DNA from 3 places in the Haemophilus sp. oral taxon 851 str. F0397 genome. Region 1 is predicted to be linked to each of the others. Evidence: riboswitches for the same ligand, from Rfam matches in the RefSeq annotation. Region 1 holds a riboswitch; each other region holds the start of a gene.
What was found. A riboswitch is a leader RNA that binds a small molecule or an ion and turns the genes downstream of it on or off. The one in region 1 is predicted to bind thiamine pyrophosphate.
Positions count from the first base shown of each region.

Region 2: it holds a riboswitch for thiamine pyrophosphate, as region 1 does, so the genes downstream of both, thiB (thiamine ABC transporter substrate binding subunit) here and HMPREF9096_RS02265 (ABC transporter substrate-binding protein) in region 1, are expected to answer to the same signal.
Region 3: it holds a riboswitch for thiamine pyrophosphate, as region 1 does, so the genes downstream of both, HMPREF9096_RS00925 (ABC transporter ATP-binding protein) here and HMPREF9096_RS02265 (ABC transporter substrate-binding protein) in region 1, are expected to answer to the same signal.

Region 1 covers NZ_JH591080.1:233,603-239,184, reverse strand. Annotated here, with positions in the region: gene HMPREF9096_RS02255 (helix-turn-helix domain-containing protein) at 1-267, opposite strand, end outside; gene HMPREF9096_RS09335 (hypothetical protein) at 448-603, shown strand; gene htpG (molecular chaperone HtpG) at 741-2,621, opposite strand; gene HMPREF9096_RS02265 (ABC transporter substrate-binding protein) at 2,743-3,804, opposite strand; TPP riboswitch at 3,853-3,942, opposite strand; gene uvrD (DNA helicase II) at 4,063-5,582, shown strand, end outside.
Region 2 covers NZ_JH591072.1:106,156-111,737, reverse strand. Annotated here, with positions in the region: gene ispH (4-hydroxy-3-methylbut-2-enyl diphosphate reductase) at 1-457, shown strand, start outside; gene HMPREF9096_RS05765 (helix-hairpin-helix domain-containing protein) at 628-975, shown strand; gene HMPREF9096_RS05770 (DUF305 domain-containing protein) at 1,017-1,388, opposite strand; gene HMPREF9096_RS05775 (hypothetical protein) at 1,496-1,741, shown strand; TPP riboswitch at 1,780-1,867, shown strand; gene thiB (thiamine ABC transporter substrate binding subunit) at 1,919-2,917, shown strand; gene thiP (thiamine/thiamine pyrophosphate ABC transporter permease) at 2,922-4,538, shown strand; gene thiQ (thiamine ABC transporter ATP-binding protein) at 4,522-5,157, shown strand; gene bioB (biotin synthase BioB) at 5,290-5,582, shown strand, end outside.
Region 3 covers NZ_JH591082.1:174,033-179,614, reverse strand. Annotated here, with positions in the region: gene oapA (opacity-associated protein OapA) at 1-1,255, opposite strand, end outside; gene epmB (EF-P beta-lysylation protein EpmB) at 1,340-2,356, opposite strand; gene efp (elongation factor P) at 2,394-2,960, shown strand; TPP riboswitch at 3,177-3,268, shown strand; gene HMPREF9096_RS00925 (ABC transporter ATP-binding protein) at 3,343-4,068, shown strand; gene HMPREF9096_RS00930 (ABC transporter permease) at 4,065-4,802, shown strand; gene HMPREF9096_RS00935 (ABC transporter substrate-binding protein) at 4,828-5,582, shown strand, end outside.

The DNA of each region.
Region 1 (5,582 bases):
TTGATTACCATAATAGTTATTACGAAAATGATTTTGATTATTTTCTCCACCAACTAAAATAACGCCGCTATCATGGGTAGATACCAAATCCAAAAGATCTATTTGTAGGACTGATGCTATCTGTTTCAATTTATGAAGGCTTATATTCGTTTCACCTCTTTCAATTTTTGCATATCCAGCCACAGACATATTCATTCTTTCAGCCATTTCCTCTTGAGACCATTGATTTAACTCTCTGAATAATCTTACTTTCTCATTAACGCTCATTTTAGACCTCATATTTTGTCAAGTAACAAATAGTATAGAACATCATTACAACTACTATCTTTTGCATAATATTCATAAAATTATAATTTCTAAGAATATACACCGCATGAAGATTTTAACCTAAAGTCAATTTAGTGTCGTGTTTTATTCATACTACGTTTAATTTACATTGGAGTATATATGAAAAAAATTGTAATGATTTTATTAGCAACATTTGCTTTAGGTACATTTTCATCTTTTGCTAACGCAGGAAGATGTGATCATTATTGGCAAACTGCAAAAGATGGCTCAGCCTGTGGAGATCGTGCCGCTGATCGTCGCCCAGGCGGACAATAAAAAAAAGAAAAGCCTACATTTATCTTATTTACAACTAAGTGATGAAAATAAGTTAGGTGGTGAAATAAATAAAATAATCTATTCAAAAATAGATTGAAACCAAAAACGCCTTGGAACTACACCAAGGCGTTTATTTATTATGCCAACAACTTATTAATGCGCTTAATAAACACAGCTGGGTTTTCCAAAGATCCGCGCTCTACTAACATAGCTTGTTCGAGCAACAATTCCACCCAATTAGCAAATTCTGTTTCATCGGCAATATCAGCCACTTTTTTCACTAAATGGTGTTCTGGATTAAGTTCAAAAGTGTATTTTACTTCTGGTACAGGTTGCCCTGCGGCTGCAAACAATTTCGCCATTTGGGTCGTCATTTGATCATTATCTGTCGAAACTACCGCTGGTGTATCCGTTAAATTGTGGGTTAAACGCACCGTTTTCACACGTTCGCCAAGCAAGTTTTTCACGCGCTCAATAAAACTACCCAAGGCTTCATCTTGTTGTTTTTGTGTTTCAGATTCTTTATCCGCTAAATCGCCTAAATCCAAATCGGCTTTCGTGATACTTTGTAATTGTTTACCATCGAATTCAGTTAAATAGCTTAACATCCATTCATCAATACGATCGGAAAGTAATAAAACCTCAATGCCTTTTTTATTGAATAATTCCAAGTGTGGGCTATTTTTCGCTGCCACATAGCTGTCCGCTGTAATGTAATAGATAGCTTTTTGCCCCTCTTTCATACGCGAGATGTAATCTTCTAAAGACACAGTTTGCTCGCTGCTATCATTATGCGTTGAAGCAAAACGCAATAACTTCGCGACAGTTTCTTTGTTAGCAAAATCTTCTGCTGGGCCTTCTTTCAAGACTAAACCAAACTCTTTCCAGAATTGAAGATATTTTTCTGCATCATCTTTTGCTAATTTTTCTAGCATTTGTAATGAACGCTTAGTTAATGCTTTGCGTAATGCAGCCGTAATTTTGTTATCTTGCAAAATTTCACGAGACACATTTAATGGCAAGTCATTGCTATCGATTAAACCACGCATAAAACGGAGATAATTCGGCATAAATTGCTCAGCATCATCCATAATAAATACGCGTTGAACATAAAGTTTTAAGCCGTGTTTATGTTCGCGATTAAATAAATCCCAAGGTGCTTTAGCTGGCACATAAAGCAAACTAGTATATGCTTGATTTCCTTCAACTTTGTTATGCGCCCAAGTCACAGGATCTGCAAAATCATGGCTTAAGTGTTTATAAAACTCTTTGTATTCCTCATCGGAAACATCATTTTTAGAACGCGTCCAAAGTGCATCGGATTTATTAATTTTCTCCCATTTTTCACCGCACTCTTTGCCTTCATCATCATATTCTTTCGTTAGCATTTCTACTGGCAAGCCAATATGGTCAGAATATTTACCGATAATTTCACGCAAACGCCATTCGTTTAAAAATTCTTTTTCATCTTCGCGTAAATGTAAAATCACATCTGTGCCACGGGATTTTTTCTCAATATCCGCCACAGAATATTCGCCTTCACCCGCAGATTCCCAAAGTACCGCTTTATCAGCCTCTTCGCCAGCTGCTCTGGTTTTTACAGTCACTTTATCTGCCACAATAAAAGCTGAATAAAACCCCACACCAAATTGCCCAATAAGTTGGCTATTTTTTGCTTGGTCTTGGCCAAGTGCGGTTAAAAATTCTTTTGTTCCTGATTTTGCAATCGTACCCAAATGATCGATTACTTGCTCGCGAGTCATACCAATGCCGTTATCGCTAATTGTGATCGTTCCTTTATCCTCATCAAAGCTAACACGGACACGCAAGTCGCCATCAGCTTCATATAAAGCAGGGTTGGAAAGTGCTTTAAAGCGTAATTTATCTGCTGCATCAGAGGCATTAGAAATTAATTCACGTAAGAAAATTTCTTTGTTGGAATACAAAGAATGAATCATTAATTGGAGAAGTTGTTTGACTTCAGATTGGAAGCCGCGAGTTTCTTGATTTTGTGACATAATTTTTTCCTTCATAAAGATAAAAATTGAACGTCACAGATATAAGAATAAAAAGAAAGATTTCAAGGGGAAAAGCAAAGTGCGGTGAATTTTCACCTCACTTTGCTTAGACTAGTATCAATTACTCTTTTCTTTCCTTCACATTTTCAACCCAGCGTTCTATTAATCGTTTCGCTTCTTGATCCGAACCAAATTTGATGAAATCAATATCAAGTAATTTAAGTTTTGCCGGCTCTGAAAGATGTGGATGCGCTTTGGCATGAATATTTGTTGGCAGTTGGTAAGAATCCGCCTCACGCCAAGGAATTTCTTGAGCTTCAGCAGAAAGAACAAAATCGACAAAGCGTTTAGCATTATCTAAATTGCGCCCATTTTTAATGATACTGACCGCCCCTAACGTATATCCTGTGCCTTCGCAAGGTAAAGCACCAATAACCGATGCGCCTTTATCCTTTTCACGCACATAAGTATGCATAAAACCAATATCAACTGCAGCTGCGCCCGTAGAAATATTAGCCGTTGCTAATCCAGTTTTCGTGTATTGAGCAATGTTTTTATCAAGTTCTTTCAAATAAGCAAAGGCTTTATCTTCGCCCATAATTTCAATTAAAGTTGTAAGAATGGTGTAGCCAGTGCCCGATACTCGAGGATCTGGATATTGAATTAACCCTTTAAATTCTGGTTTTAATAAATCAGCATAACATTGAGGTTTCGCGATATTTTTTTCAGCTAGCAGTTTTTCATTCATCCCAATGCCAAGCTCCATAAGATAAATAATCGACGTGGTATCGCCACGTTGTTCAGTGAGCTTTTTGAATTGAGGCATAATTTCTTTTTGCAGAGGTGAACGATAATTTTCTAACAAACCAGCATCTCGCGCTTGAAAGTGCGGTTCCAATGTACCGCCATACCACACATCTGCTTGTGGATTTTCTTTTTCGGCTTTGATTTTGCCTAATACAGTCCCAGTGCTATTACGCACAAACTGAGTGTCCACATTATATTTTTTGCTAAACGCGTGAGCGACTTTTTCACAAGTCGTATTTTGGACACTGCAATACAGCACTAATTTGCCTTCCGCTTGAGCAGGGGTTGATAAACTTAATCCTAATAAGCCGCAACCAAGCACACTGGAAAGTGCGGTCAATTTAAAAGAATTTTTTAAAGAAAAAGAGAGTGTCATGATGCATCCTTACTTATATGAATACAGAAAAAAGTAAGTCAGCCCTTTAAGGAGGAGAGATTAGTTTCCTACGCCAGTGCTAACTGTTTCAGGTTCACGGGTATTTTCTCAGCGATGTCCGCACCCCGACTAACCGCGAATCAATATAAGTTGTAATACTATTTTTGTAAAGTCTGATAAGTTTATGATTTTCTTGATTGTGATATAAAAAAATTAGACTTATAATTCCTGTAAATTTGAACAGATAAAAATTTCATCATGGATATTTCTGAATTACTTGACGGACTTAACGATAAACAACGCGAAGCCGTAGCAGCTCCTCTTGGTAATCACTTAGTGCTAGCTGGTGCAGGCTCTGGCAAAACGCGTGTATTGACGCACCGTATCGCTTGGTTAATTGCGGTAGAAAATATTTCTGAAGGCAGCATTATGGCAGTAACGTTTACCAATAAAGCAGCAGCAGAAATGCGTCATCGTATTCAATCTACACTTGCCAAACACGCACAACATCAATTATTTGGTATGTGGATTGGAACCTTCCACAGCATTGCCCATCGTTTATTGCGAGCTCATCATTTAGATGTAGGATTGCCACAAGATTTCCAAATTTTAGATTCAGAAGATCAACTTCGTTTAATTAAACGGTTATTAAAATTACATAATTTTGATGAAAAAGCTTTTCCCCCTAAACAGGCTTGTTGGTACATCAATAACAAAAAAGATGAAGGATTGCGACCAAACGACATTGAAGATTTTAATGATCGCCAAGAACGAGAATGGATTAAAATTTATAAGATCTATCAAGACACCTGCGATCGCGCAGGATTAGTCGATTTTGCTGAATTATTAATTCGGGCCTATGAATTATTTGAGAAAAAACCATTAATTTTGCAACGTTATCAACAACGTTTTCAACATATTTTGGTGGATGAGTTTCAAGATACCAATAAAATTCAATATAAGTGGATCAAAATTCTCGCGGGAGAAACAGGCAAAGTCATGATCGTGGGCGATGATGATCAATCTATTTATGGCTGGCGTGGCGCACAAATCGAAAATATTCAAAAATTCTTGAAAGATTTTAAAGCAGAAACCATTCGCCTTGAACAAAACTATCGTTCTACCGCCAATATCCTAAACAGCGCAAATGAATTAATTGCAAACAATAGTGATCGTCTTGGTAAAAATTTATGGACAGAGGGTGAAAAAGGCGATCCTGTGGGCATCTATGCCGCTTTTAATGAATTAGACGAAGCAAAATTTGTTGCTTCACAAATTCAGGATTGGGTAGAACATGGTGGAAAACTTGATGATTGCGCTGTACTTTATCGTAGTAATAGCCAATCACGCGTTATTGAAGAAGCTTTAATTCGTTGTCAAATTCCATATCGTATTTATGGCGGTATGCGTTTCTTTGAACGCCAAGAAATTAAAGATGCTTTAGCCTATCTTCGTTTGATTAATAATCGTCAAGATGATGCAGCTTTTGAGCGTGTAATTAATACGCCAACCCGTGGCATTGGTGACCGCACTTTAGATATATTGCGTAACTTAACACGCGAACGCCAAATTACCTTATGGCAAGCAGTACAAGTCGCAACACAAGAAAATATGTTAGCTGGGCGAGCCTCAACAGCATTATTGCGTTTCCAGGAATTAATTAATTCACTACAACTTGATACCACAGAAATGCCACTTTTCGCACAAACTGATTTTGTGATTAAACATTCGGGTTTATATGAAATGTATAAACAAGAAAAAGGTGAAAAAGGCGAAGT
Region 2 (5,582 bases), on a different contig from region 1:
TATGACGCAAACAACTTTATCGCTAGATGATACAGCAGAAACCATTGCTGCATTAAAGGAAAAATATCCCGCTATTCAAGGGCCACACAAAAACGATATTTGTTATGCGACAACCAATCGTCAAGAAGCGGTGCGAGAATTGGCTAAATTATCAGATTTGGTATTGGTAGTTGGTTCTAAAAATTCATCAAATTCAAATCGTTTAGCTGAATTGGCTTCTCGTATGGGGGTTAAATCACAGCTTCTTGATGATCCTTCCGATATTCAAGCTGATTGGTTTAATGATGTGAAAACCATTGGGATTACAGCCGGCGCGTCTGCACCCGAAGAATTAGTTCAATCGATTATTTCCCGCTTAAAAGAGTTTGGTGCGAATACCATAGAAGAACTACAAGGTTTAGAAGAAAATATGTTCTTTGAGGTTCCAAAAGAGCTGAGAATAAAAGAAGTTAACTAATCTTAAGGGCTTGTCGTAAATGATAAGCCCTTTGTTTTTTCATTCAAATTAAGAATTTTTGCGATCTGAATCGCAAAAGTGCGGTAAGAATCTTGAGCGTTTTCTTGAAAGCATAAAAAATGGCTGTGTTGATATGCTAGTCAACATGTTCATATTACAAGGAAACCTCTATGAAATTAATGAAAACATTATTTACTTCGGTGGTATTGTGCGGGGCTTTGGGTGCGTCTTCAGCTTTTGCTGAGGAAAAAACTGCGGAGCAGGCTGTTCAACCTGTTGTAGCAACTCAAGCTGAAGCTCAAGTTGCACCGACTACTGTGAGCGATAAATTGAATATCAATACGGCAACCGTTAGTGAAATTCAAAAAGCCTTAACTGGAATTGGTGCGAAAAAAGCAGAAGCGATTGTGCAATATCGTGAAAAACACGGTAATTTCACGAGTGCTGAACAACTATTAGAAGTGCAAGGGATTGGTAAAGCAACACTTGAAAGAAACCGTGCTCGAATCACTTTTTAATTTTAAAACTGCTTATGGATGCCCTGTTTTACAGGGCTTTTTTATTTTTTATTGTGCACTTTAAGCCATTTTTGCATTTGTTCAATTTCCGCTTGTTGTGCGTTAATAATATTCTCAGCAAGCTTACGCATCTCAGGATCTTTTCCGTATTTTAATTCAACTTCCGCCATTTTTACTGCGCCAATATGGTGTGGCAACATACCTGCTGCAAAAGCAACATCAGGATCTTTATATTGCATGGCTGCCATCATGTCTTGATGCATTTGATTCATACCTTGCATTAATTCTTGTTGCATTGCAGAACCTGTCGGCATTGGCATATTCATGTGTGCTTGATGCGGTTGTTCATTAGCTTGGGCATAAATTGAAACTGCAGCAGCGCTAAGTGTGATAAAAGTCATAAGTTTTTTCATGTTTTTCTCCTATGTGATAACTGAATGAGCACGAATCATAAACCTTGACCTAAGGTTAAAGTCAATATTTATTCCGAAAATTTTTGGTGAGATATTAAAATAAGACAATGTTTGATATGAGGAACAGAATTACGAAGCAAAGATTTGTACTTGCCACGGGCAATAAAGGCAAAGTAAAAGAAATGGCAGATGTGTTAGCTGATTTCGGTTTTGAAGTCATTGCTCAGACAGATTTAGGCATTGAAAGCCGAATCGAATCACTTTTTAATTTTAAAACCGCTTATGGATGCCCTGTTTTACAGGGCTTTTTTATTTTTTCAGAAAGAAAATGTAGAAAGTTTATTTCTTTTTAAAAATCCGTTGGCAATCTTAGTAAATTTTAATACACTAAAAAGCCTAGTCGGGGTGCAATATGCTGAGATCATACCCGTGAACCTGAAACAGTTAATACTGACGTAGGAAACTAGGAATACAGCCTTATCTCCTTCCCGTCATTATTGCTGCCTTTTGATATAAATAAGGATGTAATAATGAAACTTCTTAAATTAACCTTAATTTCTACCGCACTTTTTTCCACCGCAGCATTAGCTCAATCACAGCAAAGTGTTAACGTATATAGCTATGATTCTTTCACTTCTGAGTGGGGAGCAGGTCCAAAAGTAAAACAAGATTTTGAAAAAGCGCACCCACAATGCGCTATTAATTTTACCCCTTTTGAAAGTGGTGGTGTGTTGCTCAACCGTGTTCGTTTGGAAGGAAAGAAAACCAAAGCGGATATTGTATTAGGTTTAGATAACTTTGTTTTAGAACAAGCTGAAAAAACAGGTATTTTTACGCCAAATAAAGTAGATTTAACTCAACTTGATCTGCCAACAAAATGGACGAATAAAACATTCTTGCCTTTCGATTTCGGTAACTATGCTTTTGTGTACGATAAAACTAAATTACAAAACCCGCCGAAAAGTTTGAAAGAATTGGTTGAACGCCAAGATATCCGTGTAATTTATCAAGATCCTCGCACCAGCAGTGTGGGTCGTGGTTTATTGGTTTGGATGAATGCAATTTATCCTGCGGACAAAATTCAATCTGCTTGGAAAGAGTTGGATAAGCATACGGTAACAGTGGGTAAAGGTTGGTCGGATACTTACGGTGCATTCTTAAAAGGCGAAGCGGATTTAGTGTTAAGTTACAGTACATCACCACTTTATCACCAACTTTTTGAGAAAAAAGATAATTATGCAGCGACAGATTTTGCGGAAGGGCATATCACTCAAGTGGAATTAGCGGCTCGAGTCGCAAACCATCCAAATCAATGTGCGGATGATTTTATGGCATTTTTAATTTCACCTACGGCACAAAAACATATTGTGACAGCCAATATTATGTTGCCAGTCATTCAAGGTGAAATTGAACCGCACTTTGATGCGCTTAAAGCTCAACAAAAAACTCAAACTCCAATCAATCCAATGGTGAATGCGGAACAATTAAAAAATTGGATTAGCACTTGGCAAACCACATTAACAAAATAGTTTGATGTTGTCGTTATTTCATCATCCACAACTCCGCTCTCGTCATTATGTAGGCGGGGTTGTTGTCATTAGCTTTATTACTCTTTTTTATGGTGGCGCGTTAAGTTCGATCTTTGCATTGGGTGATGAATTACAATGGAAAACTTGGTTCACGGATGATTACCTACAGCATCTGATTCTTTTCAGTTTTGGACAAGCCTTACTTTCTACCGTTTTATCTATTTTTTTTGGTCTGCTCCTCGCTCGAGCATTGTTTTATCAACCATTCTCAGGAAAAAAGTGGCTATTAAAATTAATGTCGTTAACTTTCGTCTTACCTGTTTTAGTAGCAATTTTTGGTTTGATCGGCATTTATGGTTCAAGCGGTTGGTTAGCTAAGTTTGCTAACCTTTTTGGAATACCGTGGCAGGGACATATTTACGGACTCTCGGGTATTTTAATTGCCCATCTTTTTTTCAATATCCCGCTTGCAACGCAACTTTTCTTACAAAGTTTGCAAAGTATTCCTTATCAGCAACGTCAGCTTGCTGCGCAACTCAATTTACAAGGTTGGCAATTCGTTAAATTGGTGGAATGGCCCGTTTTTCGTCAGCAATATTTGCCCACATTCAGCTTGATTTTTATGCTTTGCTTCACCAGTTTTACCGTTGTTCTTACACTAGGCGGAGGACCTCAATATACAACGTTAGAAACCGCAATTTACCAAGCGATTTTATTTGAATTTGATCTGCCAAAAGCAGCACTTTTTGCCATGTTACAATTTGTATTTTGCTTGGTTTTATTTAGCTTAACATCGCGTTTTTCTCCCTATAATCAAAATGGCTTGAGCAATAGTAATCCTTGGTTTGAGAAACCTAAAAGTGCGGTCAAAATTTTCCATGTTTTTGTCTTACTTATTTTTATATTTTTCCTTTTTTCGCCAGTGTTGAATATTCTTGTCAGCGCATTGAGTTCACCAAGTTTGCTCACAGTTTGGCATAATTCTCAACTTTGGCGTGCGTTAGGCTATTCACTTTCTATTGCGCCCTTGTCCGCATTGATTGCATTAATGATGGCGATTGCCTTATTGCTTTTATCACGCCGTTTAGAATGGTTGCATTATCAGAAAATTGCGCAATTTATTATTAATGCAGGAATGGTGATCTTGGCAATCCCGATTTTAGTACTCGCAATGGGGCTATTTTTATTATTACAAGAGCGGGATTTTTCGAATATTGATTTGTTTGTCATTGTTGTATTTTGCAATGCATTAAGTGCAATGCCTTTTGTTTTACGTATTTTGAACGCACCTTTTCATAACAATATGCGTTATTACGAAAATCTGTGTAATAGTCTGGGAATTTTGGGCTGGCAACGTTTTTATCTGATTGAGTGGCAAACTTTACGTGCACCATTGCGCTATTCTTTTGCTTTAGCCTTGGCGCTATCTTTAGGGGATTTTACGGCTATTGCGTTGTTCGGCAATCAAGAGTTTATTTCTCTACCGCACTTGTTATATCAGCAGCTAGGTAATTATCGTAATCAAGATGCAGCTGTAACCGCAGGGATTTTATTATTGCTTTGTGGCATATTGTTTGCCTTTATTCACACACATAGGGATGCAGATGATTTATCTAAATAATGTGATTTTGAACGATAAAACCTTACCGATGTGCTTTAATTTGAGCGTAAATGCTGGTGAGCGTGTCGCAATTATTGGCGAAAGTGGGGCGGGGAAAAGTACGTTATTGAATTTAATCGCTGGATTTGAATTTCCTCATCAAGGAGAAATTTGGTTAAACGATAAAAATCATACTCGTAGTGCACCTTACGAGCGTCCAGTTTCCATGCTATTTCAAGAAAATAATTTATTTCCTCATTTAACCGTACAGCAAAATCTTGCATTGGGTTTAAAACCCTCTTTAAAATTAACCGCTCTTGAGCGGGAAAAAATTGAACAGGTCGCTTGTTCAGTAGGATTGGGTGATTATTTGCAACGTTTACCGAATTCTCTTTCAGGTGGTCAAAAACAACGAGTGGCATTGGCGCGTTGTTTGTTGCGAGATAAACCCATCTTGTTATTAGATGAGCCTTTTTCTGCATTAGATCAGAAACTTCGTGTAGAAATGCTTGCTTTAATTGCCAAACTTTGTAATGAGAAACATCTGACATTGTTACTTGTTACTCACCAACCATCAGAATTAGTTGGTACGATAGATCGAGTATTGCTGGTGGAAAATGGTCAGATAAGTCAATTGTAAAAAGAGACGTAAAATTATATAGATTTTATAACTGATGAATCGATTCAATGGCTATCGATAGCAGCCTATAAACTGAATGAATATGAGATACAAAAATGCGGTAATTATTCACCGTACTTTAAAAGGAAAAATATGTTAACTGAAAAACTACAAATTAACTCCATTACGCCACATCCAAGCGTTGAATATTGGTCTGTTTGCAAAGTTGAGGCGTTATTTGAAACGCCATTTTTGGAATTGGTTTACCGAGCTGCGCAAGTTCATCGCAAGCATTTTAATCCTCGAGCGATTCAGTTATCCACGTTAATGTCTATCAAAACGGGGGGATGCCCTGAAGATTGTGGTTATTGCCCTCAATCAGCCCGTTATCACACGGGGGTACAAAATCAGCAATTATTAGATGTTAATGAGATCGTCGAGAAAGC
Region 3 (5,582 bases), on a different contig from region 1:
TAAAACTACTTAAAACATTGCCCGCACCCGCTGCTTTACTCATTGAATTAACATCCGAAATATTAAGTTGATTGTCACGGAATACTTGCATAAGAGAAACGCCTTTAGGCACAGTTAATGTTTTCGCCGATGCAGTTGGTGCAGCTGCTTTCGTTGCAGGTTTGGCATCAACAATTTGAACTTTAGCTTCTTTTTTAACTTGAATCGGTTTGGCTTCAACAATTGGTGCTTTTCCTGCTGTTTTAGCGACGCTTTGTTCAGTTGTTTTTGCTGGTACATGTGCTTTTTCAGCAACCTTCACTTCTTTTTTCGCAATATCTTTATGCGCAACTTGTTGTTCTACTACTTTTTTCACCGGTTGAACTGGTGCTACAACAGTTGGCGCTTTTGGCTGTTCCACTTGAGCTTGAGTTTGTGGTTGCTCTGATTGAGCTGCTTGCATAGGTTTAGCTGAAGCTGAATCCATTGTATTTGAGGTTTGAACTGGAGATTGAGCCATATTTTGTGGCGTAACCATGTTTTGTGGCGCAGCCATGTTTTCTGCAGGTTGATTTTGAGCGGTAGCACTATTAACTGATTCATCTGCTTTTGGCGCATTTTCAGGTTGGTTAGCTTGCTCTGCAGCCATCTGATTTTGTGCAGGAGGATTATCTAAAATCGTGGTTTCAACTGGTTGATTTTGATCTAAAGATTGGAACTGCACGGGGATTTCATTGCTGTTAGATTGAGTGAAAGACTCAACGGTGTCAGAACTTGGTTTTAATGCAAAGAAAATAATTAATAAAATGACCAACGCCAAAATAGCCATAAATAAACGGCGATGTTTTGCTGGTAATACTTGCAACACTTTCCATTTTTCTGGTTGGCTTAAAGTACGTTTCTCCGCTTGCTCAATAGTTTCTGTGGCAATAGTTTCTGTGGCAATAGTTTCAGTTTTAATTTCTTCTTCAACCGCAGATATTGTCTCTTCTGAAGATACAGTCTGGACAACTGGTTCTTGCTCTGTTCTCAATGTTTCGCTAGAAATAAAAGGCGCGCTTTCTTGAGCTGGAGTATGGCCAAAAGTGGGTTCTTTACGCTCATGAAAATTTGTTTCTACATGATCTTTTTTAGCAAATAAACCTTTTGCTTTATTAAAAATTGACTCGCTAGGTTGCACCACTTTCTTTGGTGTAATTGGTTCAACTTGATTAAGACCTAAATCTAATTCATCTTGAGATGATTGTTCATTTTGATTTTTATTCATAGAATCCACTGGATTACTCCTGATACTTGTTGTTATTCATGTTAATTAGCCGCGGAAGTGCGGCGAAAAAATTACGCGATATTTTATCGGATCTTATTCCGCGTATAAAGTCTTATTTGGTTCGCCGGCAATTTCTCGTGCGAGTTTGGGAACAAGATAGCCAGATGTAAGAGATTGCAAGGTTTTATAAATTCGCATAGCCTCGATATCGCTAATCAGAAAATGGCTCGCCCCTTGCACTTTATCTAGCAAATGCAAGTAATAAGGCAAAATTCCTGTTTGAAAAAGTTTATCGCTCAATATTTTTAGAATTTGTGCGTCATCATTCACGCCTTTTAGCAAAACGGATTGATTCAAAAGCGTGACATTCACGGCTTTTAATTTTTGCATCGCATTAGCAAAAATTTGATCAATTTCATTTGGGTGATTAATGTGTGTCACCATAACTGTTTGCAAACGAGTTTCGGCTAATAAAGTGCAGAATTCATCAGTAATCCGTTGCGGAATCACAACAGGCAAACGAGTGTGAATACGCAAACGTTGTAAGTGCGGTATGTTTTCCAAATGTTTTATTAACCACACTAACTCATGATCTTTCGCCATTAAAGGATCACCGCCTGAAAAAATCACTTCTTCAATTTCAGGATGCACCGCAATGTAATCTAATGCCAGTTGCCAGCTTTTTTTATTTCCTGGGTTTTCGTCGTAAGGAAAATGTCGGCGGAAGCAATAACGACAATTCACCGCACAACCGCCCTTCGCCATAAAGAGCAAGCGGTTTTGATATTTATGAAGAATGTTCGGCACGGCATTGGCATTTTTTTCTTCTAATGGATCCGTACTAAATCCTTCGGCTTGTACAAACTCTAGATCAGAACACATCACTTGCAAGAAAAGGGGATCTTGCGGATTACCTTTTTCTATTTTATCGATGAAAGGTTGTGGTACGCGAAGAGAAAAAAGTTTCCGCGCAGCAATAGATTGCTCAAAATCATCTTCTGGTAAATTTAAGGCTTTTAGCAATAATTTAGGATCTGAAATCGCATTTTTTAGAATTGTGAGCCAATTTTGTTCTTCTCTAATGACGGGTTCTTGGGTTAAAATACGCACTTTTCAAACCATCTCTAATTTTTAGGATATTAAAAATATGGCTACATATACTACCAGTGATTTCAAACCAGGTCTAAAATTTATGCAAGACGGTGAACCTTGCGTAATCGTTGAAAATGAATTCGTAAAACCAGGTAAAGGTCAAGCTTTCACCCGTACTCGTATTCGTAAATTAATTTCAGGCAAAGTATTAGACGTAAACTTCAAATCTGGTACTTCGGTTGAAGCTGCTGATGTTATGGATCTTAACTTAACTTATTCATACAAAGACGATGCATTCTGGTACTTCATGCACCCAGAAACATTTGAACAATACTCTGCTGATGCAAAAGCTGTAGGTGATGCAGAAAAATGGTTATTAGACCAAGCAGATTGTATCGTGACTTTATGGAATGGTGCGCCAATTACTGTTACTCCACCAAACTTTGTTGAATTAGAAATCGTCGATACAGACCCAGGTCTTAAAGGCGATACAGCAGGTACTGGCGGTAAACCAGCAACATTAAGCACTGGCGCAGTAGTAAAAGTGCCTCTTTTCGTTCAAATCGGTGAAGTAATCAAAGTAGATACTCGTTCTGGCGAATACGTATCTCGCGTAAAATAATTACTTAGATGACAAAAGTGCGGTTAATTTCTACGGTATTATTTAGAAATAGTATAAATATCTAAAATGGATAAAACCACATTCAATTTCAATGCCTTTCCGAAGTATAAAATCGGAAAGGCATTTTTTATAAATTTAGTTTTTCTAAAAAATGATAAACCAAAGCCAATAAAATTCAGCCTTGTTTTATTTTTCATTGCAGTATAGAATTTTTCCTACTTTTAGTCGGGGTGCCACAAGATGGCTGAGATGATACCCGTGAACCTGAAACAGTTAGCACTGACGTAGGAAACTAATATGCAAAAATACTTTCTCATTCTTCATACCTCTTTTCATTCCTTTTCTATCGTTACTTTTAGTAGTTAATCCTTAGGTTAGTGCTATGGTGCATATTCAGGATCTTAGTCTTGCTTTTGGAGAACAAGTACTATTTGAACACCTTGATTTAACGCTTTTGCCTAATGAGTGGGTGAGTTTACTTGGCTGCTCTGGTGTAGGTAAATCAACGCTTTTGAGATTAATTGCAGGGCTTGATATACAAGGGAAAATCCAAGGCAATATCATCTCACATCCAAATATTCGAGTGGCATGGTTACCACAAAAAGATACCCTTTATCCCTGGCTTTCAATTGTTGATAACGTCCAATTAGAAAACGTACTATTTGGAAATAAATCTGCAAAAACAACTCTTCAAGCAAAAGCACTACTTGAACAAGTGGGTATGTCAGAGCATCTGCATAAAAACTGTGCTCAATTATCTGGAGGGCAAAAACAAAGAGTGGCACTCGCTCGAGTATTAATGCAAAACGCTGATTTAGTTTTACTTGATGAACCTTTCTCTGCTCTTGATGCGATTAGTCGTTACCAATTACAAAACTTGGCCTATGAACTATTAAAAAATAAATCAGTGTTATTAGTTACCCATGATCCTCAAGAAGCATTACGCTTAAGCCAACGTATTTTTGTATTACGTTCACCGCAGCCTAATCAATCAGCATTATCCGATGTCATAAAACCTGAAGGTAAAGCACCACGAGATCTAAACCAAAACAATTTGTGGATGCTCCAACAGCAATTATTGAACGAGTTATTAGAGGGAAAAAGATGAAACTTAGCCTTCTTAAACCGCTCTTTATTGGAATTATATTGCTTTGTCTTTGGCAACTTATTGGTGTATTCGGTGATTTTCCCCATTACATATTTCCTTCTCCGCAAGCTGTATGGCTGCAATTAACTTCTCATTCAGAACTGCTTTGGCAACATACACTAATCACCTTAATTGAAATTGGCTTAGGGCTGCTACTGGGTTTTCTTTTTGGATTGTCATCAGCCCTATTACTCTCTTTTTCGCCTAAAATATCGTCCTTACTATTACCGGTTTTAGTGATTTCTCAAGCGATTCCTGTTTTTGCTATCGCTCCGATACTCGTACTTTGGCTAGGTTATGGAATGCCATCAAAAATTGTTATGGCTATTCTCATTATCTATTTCCCCGTAACTGCAGCTTGTTACGATGGCTTACGCAATACGCCTAAAGCTTGGCTCGATCTCGCTAAAACGTTCAAACTCTCATCTTTACGTTTATTACTTAAAGTACGTTTACCAGCTGCTTTACCTGCATTTGCATCAGGCTTTCGAATCGCTGTTTCAGTCGCCCCGATTGGTGCCGTAATCGGAGAATGGGTAGGTTCATCAGAAGGGCTTGGCTATTTAATGATCCATGCCAACGCTCGTATGCAGGTAGATTTAATGTTTGCCGCATTGCTGATCTTAGTGGCAATTTCGCTTTGTTTATATTTCAGCATCGATTGGCTACTACGCCGTTTTATTTGGCACGTTTAACACTTCATGACAAAAGGAGACAAAAATGAAGAAAATCATCCGTTATTTCAGTCTTGTAATTGGACTCAGCGCCAGTTTTACCAGTTTGGCAAGAGAGAAAATTAGCTTAATGCTTGATTGGTATGTGAACCCTGATCACGCAGCGATCATCGTGGCGCAACAAAAAGGCTTTTTTGAAAAAAATAACTTAGATGTCGAAATTATCGAACCAGCCGATCCATCGTTACCGCCTAAATTGGCTGCTGCAGGAAAAGTGGATTTAGCCATTAATTATCAACCTCAACTTTATCAACAAGTTGCGGAAGGATTACCTTTAGTGCATGTCGGCTCTCTGATTTCCAGCCCATTAAATAGCGTAGTGGTTCTAAAAAATAGCAATATCAAAACGCTTGCCGACCTGAAAGGGAAAAAAGTGGGCTATTCAGTCAGTGGCTTTGAGGATGTATTACTCGATACCATGCTCCACTCTATCGGGCTCAGCAACCAAGACGTAAAATTGGTGAATGTGAATTGGTCGCTTTCCCCTTCCCTTTTAACAGGACAAGTCGATGCGGTCATCGGGGCATTTCGTAATTTCGAACTGAATCAAATCCATTTAGAAAAACAAGAAGGCGTGGCATTTTTCCCAGAACAATATGGTGTGCCAGCTTATGATGAATTGATTTTAGTGGCGAATAGAAACAGTCTTGCCTCTAAAAAAATTTCTGCTTTTTTGACCGCACTTGAGCAAGCTACAGCCTATCTACAAAGCCATCCAGATGAAGCATGGCAAGCTTTTGT